2 regions of the Sporomusa sp. 246TCP1 genome follow, and region 1 is predicted to be linked to the other one. Evidence: riboswitches for the same ligand, from Rfam matches in the RefSeq annotation. Region 1 holds a riboswitch; the other holds the start of a gene.
What was found. A riboswitch is a leader RNA that binds a small molecule or an ion and turns the genes downstream of it on or off. The one in region 1 is predicted to bind cyclic di-GMP.
Positions count from the first base shown of each region.

Region 2: another riboswitch for cyclic di-GMP. It lies ahead of AC1ECB_RS23640 (sigma-70 family RNA polymerase sigma factor); the one in region 1 lies ahead of AC1ECB_RS00800 (tetratricopeptide repeat protein).

Region 1 covers NZ_CM170492.1:163,203-166,352, forward strand. The annotation lists gene AC1ECB_RS00790 (nucleotide sugar dehydrogenase) at 1-649, shown strand, start outside; gene AC1ECB_RS00795 (metal-dependent hydrolase) at 672-1,193, shown strand; cyclic di-GMP riboswitch class I at 1,258-1,344, shown strand; gene AC1ECB_RS00800 (tetratricopeptide repeat protein) at 1,544-3,150, shown strand, end outside.
Region 2 covers NZ_CM170492.1:4,975,884-4,979,033, reverse strand. The annotation lists gene lonC (Lon family ATP-dependent protease) at 1-171, shown strand, start outside; gene dnaB (replicative DNA helicase) at 270-1,604, shown strand; cyclic di-GMP riboswitch class I at 1,801-1,886, shown strand; gene AC1ECB_RS23640 (sigma-70 family RNA polymerase sigma factor) at 2,012-2,638, shown strand; gene dhaK (dihydroxyacetone kinase subunit DhaK) at 2,844-3,150, shown strand, end outside.

The DNA of each region.
Region 1 (3,150 bases):
GGAAAATACTTATCGCGATGTCAATATTGCACTGGCAAACGAGGTTTGCAGAATAGCCTATGATTTGAATTTGGATGCGCTGGAAATCATTAAATTGGCAAACATGCATCCGCGTGTGAATCTACATCAACCGGGTCCGGGAGTCGGAGGACATTGTCTGGCAGTGGATCCATGGTTTATTGTTGAAAAATCCAACAATGCAGAATTAATACGGTTGAGTCGGGAAATAAATGATGCAATGCCGAATTTTGTTGTCGGATTAGTAAAAAAAATGCTGGATCAAGTAGTAAAACCTAAGATTACGGTATTGGGAGTTACTTACAAAGGCAATGTGGACGACATAAGAGAAAGTCCTGCTACTAAAGTCATCCGCGAACTTAAACAAGCAAATATTGATGTAGGTATATACGATCCATATGTAAAAAATTATGAATTTGAAGTGTCAAATCTGGAAGAAGCTTTCGTAGCATCTGATTTGATTTTGTTGTTAGCAGATCATAAAGAATTTAAATATCTTTCAGCTGATGAACTGGGGTTTCTTATGCGCAACAAGCAGTTATTTGACACTAGAAATTGCTTAAATCATAGTAAGTGGAAAGATGCCGGATTTAGTGTCAAGGTGCTCGGAAAAAACAATCAAAATAGCTGAACCGGCGAAGACGGGAGGAAGAATGTTACCACTATCCCATGTTGGATTTACGACTGCCGCAGTGAAAGTGCTGGAAACGGGTTTGCGGCTTCGGCAGATTGATTATCGAATCGTTATTGTCTCTTCGTTATTGCCGGATCTGATCGACAAATCCTTGTTTAAGTTGCTTGAAGGCAGTTATACATATGAGAGTCGTGCTTTTGGTCATTCTTTGGTTTTTTTAGGGTTTATTGGAATTCTCGCAGCTATGCAATGGCTTTGGAACAAAGAAACATGGCTATTTCCGGTTTGCATCGGGACATTGTTTCATGATGTGTTTGATGTGATGTGGATTCACCCAGGCATTTTCTACTGGCCATTTGAAGGTTGGCAGTTTTCCAAACCCATAGATGAAGCTTGGTTGGGAACAGTTCAATTGGGCTGGTATAAGATAAAACAAAGAGATCTATTTGATAACATCAGCGTGCTGATCCTGTTATACTTTTTTATGAAAGTTGCTCTGGGTGGCAAAATTTTTGAATTTGTTCGAAAAGGCAAGCTCTAGATCTCCTGTAAAGTAAATACAAATTGACAAGATATAGATTTGCCGGTAAAATATAACTAGATAATTTAAAAATTGGCATACCCGTTGAAAAGCGGTGACGCAAAGCCGTGGGTCTAACGGCCGTGGTGCCTATGACTGCCTGGTTGCTCTTACAAGTATTTATCAAGTATTTATTTGTGAGTGTTACCAGGCATATTCTTATTTTCCAGAAGAAAGGTTAACTTCCCCTGGATATTTTCTTTAAGTAATCTTTAATTTTGCTTCCTGGCTAGTATGGTATAATTATCCAGACGAAAGCAAGGAACTGTGTGATTAATACATCTTTTACATGAAAGATGAGGTGTAACATATTGAAAGATCGACGGTTTTGGCTGGCTGTTGTTTCGGCATGTATGGCCACACAGCCTAATACTGGTGAAGCGGCGGCAGCCATAGTACCTGATGCAGGTCGTGAATATTCTGTTCGTGTACATACTTCTGCGGCAGAGGAAGAGGCAGTTGTCTCTTTGTTTGACGATTACCGTTATGAGGAGGTTATAGAAACAGCTAATGCGGCATGGCCACGGTTAGAAGCTATGCCTGACAGAGTATTATACTGTGTGGCTGAATGTTATATTCGGACAGGACAGGTACGGTTAGCTAAAACCAGTTTTGAGTTACTTATCGCTCACAGTCCGCAAAATCATAGGTATCGCGCGGGTTTGGCTTATACATTACTGTATGCTGGTCAACTGGACAGGGGCATAGCTATGTATCGTCAGGTGCTGCTAGAAAATCAGGGAATGCTTGCAGGTGCAGCAGAAGACGCAGCGGCACTCCTGTCAATGGGCAATATAGGCGGTGGAAAAGCGTTATTTCAAATGGTCATAGATAGTAGTTCTGATAAGCAACACTATTCTCAATTGTATGAGAATAGCCTGCGTATGTATAGGCTGGCAGACGATGTCCCTGCAGTGCAGGCTCCATCAGCTACTGTTGCACAGACGGCTGTTTCTGCTGAAAATGAGCGGAAGTTGTTACATACTCAGGCTGTGGAAATGGCTCAAAATGGCCAATATCAGCAGTCCCTGGATATTATGGCTCGTCTTGTTAAGGCAGATGCGCAAGATAAATCGCTTCTTTTTGATTATGTCACTATTTTGCAACAGGCAGGTCAGAATGAACAGGCTATCAATGTATATAATCAGCAGTCTGGTACAGGTATGCCTTTTTCTGTGATTCGAAGCGTTAGTACCGCATATTTTCAGTTGCAAGAGTATGACAAGGCCCTGGCTGTGCTGCAACCGGCAATTTTTCGTGGCGAGAGGGACGCACTTTTGTGGGCTGGGGAAATGAACTTACGCTCTGGTAATACTATAGCCGCTCAGGCCTATTATGAGCGGCTATTATCCCTGAACCCAAACGATTATGAGGTGTATTTCAGCCGTGGGATGTTGAGTTTGCAGATAAAAGATTACAAACAAGCGGCCCGGGATTTAGAACGGGCGCGGAGACTGCTGCCAGAATGCCCGGACAAGGCTGATCGGTTGACTAAGTTGGAACATAATTTGGCCATTGCCTATATGAATAGCGGTCAAGACCAAAAGGCGGCTTCAATTTTAGTTAATTATACCAAAACCCTACCTGTCGAAGGTTCACTTGCCAGCGACTATATAATAGCACTTGGCAATAGCTCTCAGTATGAACTGGCAGTCCGGGAGGGAGAGCGGCTATGGCCTACTTATACAGATGTACCAATTTCCGGACTTAGGTCTCTGGCTGAAAGCTACCTTCGCCTTGGAAAACAGGGAGAAGCTTTGGCTGTATATCGCTATCTTGCCAGGCTGCAGCCGAGTGACAATGCTAGCCGGCGGATGTTGGCTTTCCAGTTAATGCTGAATGGCCGTACAGCAGAAGGACTTAGCTATTACGGTCAACTACTCGACACAGCACCAGCCAGTGCGGATGCAGTGATCGC
Region 2 (3,150 bases), 1.2 Mb from region 1:
TTTGAAAAGGCCTATGGTGCCAAACAAGCCGGTATTGCGACGATGATTATTCCACAAGAAAACAAGGCAGATATTCCAGAAAATCATTTGGGGCTTGTTATTCGGCCTGTTGTCACAGTCGAAGAGGCCATGGCAATTTTGTTTGATGAAATTGAGGTTGCTAGCGCCTAGAACGTTATTATATCGGAAAAGTCGCGCTGAAACAGGTAAGCAATGTAGTACTATGCCTGGATAAGCGTGGTTTTTTTTATTAAGTGAGGAGAAATTACATGATTGACCGCGTTCCCCCCCAAAATGTTGAAGCTGAGCAGTCGGTACTGGGCGCTATGATGATTGAACGCGAAGCGATTTCGAAGGTATCCGAAATCATAAGACCAGAGGATTTTTACCGCGAGGCACATCGTCTGATTTATAATTCCATGATGGAGTTGTTTAATAAAAATGACGCTGTGGATTTGGTAACCGTTGTTGAGATATTGCGCCGGGATGAAAAGCTGGAGGCTGCCGGTGGCATTTCTTATGTATCCGCCCTGGCTAACAGTGTGCCGACCGCGGCAAATGTCATGTATCATGCCCGGATTGTCGAAGAAAAAGCACTGCTAAGGCAGCTTATTACTACTGCCACTTATGTAGCTGGTATGGGTTACGAAGCCAATGAAGAAGTGGCTGTCATCATGGATAAGGCGGAGAAGATGATTCTGGAAGTCTCCAAGCGCAAGGTTGGTCAGGAATTCGCGTCGATAAAAAATATTATATTTGATGTATTTGACAGGGTTTCTGAGCTGTATTCCTCTAAAGGTGGTATTACTGGTTTGGCAACAGGCTTTAAAGACCTGGACAAGCTGACATCAGGCTTGCAGCCTTCAGACCTTATCCTAATTGCTGCCCGTCCCAGTATGGGTAAAACGGCCTTTGTTCTTAATATTGCCCAGAACATTGCTATTAAGGAAAAACAAGCGGTAGCCTTTTTTAGTCTGGAAATGTCCAAAGAGCAGCTGGTACAGCGGATGCTCTGTTCGGAGGCTCCCATTGATGCCCAACGCCTCCGAATTGGAGAGCTTGAAAATAACGACTGGGATAAATTGGTGCGGGCTGCTGACCGTTTGGCGGCCGCCCCGATCTTTATTGATGATACTGCTGGCATTACCATTATGGAGATGCGCTCCAAAGCCCGCAGACTCAAAATTGAACATGATCTAAAGCTTATAATCATTGATTATCTCCAGCTTATGCAAGGTGGCACCGGCAGTTCACGCAGTGAAAACCGCCAACAGGAAATTTCTGAGATATCCCGATCGCTAAAGGCCTTAGCCCGAGAGCTCAAGGTGCCGGTTGTTGCCTTATCTCAGCTTAGCCGGGGCGTAGAATCCAGACAGGTAAAAAAACCAATGCTCAGTGATTTGCGCGAATCAGGTTCACTTGAGCAGGATGCTGACATTGTCGCCTTCCTTTATCGTGAAGATTACTATGAACCGGAAACGGAGAACAAGAACATTACCGATGTTATCATTGCCAAGCACCGGAATGGTCCTGTTGATAGTGTCCAGCTGTTTTTTCACAAGCAATTTACAAAATTTAGTGATTTCTCCAGATTGCCTGGTTAGTACATACCCTGTTATGTGGCTGTCTTAAATTGGAGAGTTATGGCTAAATATGTAGGATTCCGCGGTTTCAGAGCAGTAGTAAACTGATATGAGATAGTAGAATTTAGAGAATTAACAATAAAATAACAAAAAAATATATTTATGAACATAAATTCGACAGTAAATGATAAAGCGGCTGTTTTATAATGAAATAAAGATAAATATTTGGTAAATTTGTCGAAAGGCAAAGACACAAAGCTATGGGTCTAAGGACGAAGAGTCTATGATTGCCAAGCCGCCAACTAGCGTATGGTTGAATTAGAGACAGGCGTTAGTCTGTCTTCTTTGTTGCCCATTTTAAGCATAATTCAGACTGTATTACGAGCAGGTGTCTAATAAAATAAAAATGATAACAAGGAGTTGCTGGAGTGCTTGAGTCATGTTTTGATAGTGATGGCTGTGTTAACAATGAAGAGTTTGAAAAAATCGCAAGACAATATAATAAGGTGATCTTGCGATATCTCAAAACCTATTACTTGCCTGGTGGGGATTATCACGATCTGTATCAATGGGGCTTAATTGGCTTATATAAAGCTGTGCGCCATTTTGATGAGCAACGGGGAAAATCGTTTCGGATGATAGCAGAACTTACTATTAAAAATACAATCAAATCGGCTGTTACCATGTATAATCGCAAAAAGCATTGTTTTCTCAATGAAGCTGTATCGTTGCATGGGGTGCCAGAATCACCCGGTATAAGCCTGGAGGCGGTATTTATTGATACCAAGCAAACAGACCCAGCTGTTCTTATTATCGAAGAAGAAATGGTAGAACGAATTGAGGATGAGCTGGAACACAGTTTGTCCTGCATGGAAAAGCAGGTCATAGATCTATATATTGCAGGTTATAAGCAACGCGAAATCGCTAAAAAGCTGAATGTACAGGAAAAGGTTGTCGATAATGCGATCCAAAGAGTTCGCAGCAAAATGTCATTGAAGTTGAAGGACAGGGGTAACTATAGCAGGAAAACCGGGCAGCTTAGTAAGCTCGGGTAGCGATAAATCTTGTTTAGGTGGTAATGCTGTACCTGGAACAAAGTTTAAATTAGTAGCAAATAGGCAGGCACTTTTTCATCAAAAGTGTCTGCCTGTCTATCCGTAAGATATCTTTTATGGTTTGCTTTACAACGCCGCATTGCAGTACAATAATTTTAGTATACCGTACGCGGGATAGTAAAATTTGCGGGGAGGCTTTTGATTAATGAAAAAGGTTATTAACAATGCCGAGCAAGTAGTAGAGGAAATGTTGCAAGGGCTGGTTTTGGCTCATCCTCAGTATGTTAAACGGGTAGCAGGGTTTGATGTACTGGTGCGCACCAATTCACCAGTACAAGGTAAAGTGGGATTAGTTTCAGGCGGCGGCAGTGGACATGAGCCATCTCACGGCGGTTATGTAGGGCGCGGGATGTTGGATGGTGCGGTAGCTGGTGCTGTATTTACCTCGCCAACACCTGATCAAATATATGAGGCTGTTAAAGCCGTTGATGGCGGGAAAGGAGTATTGCTTG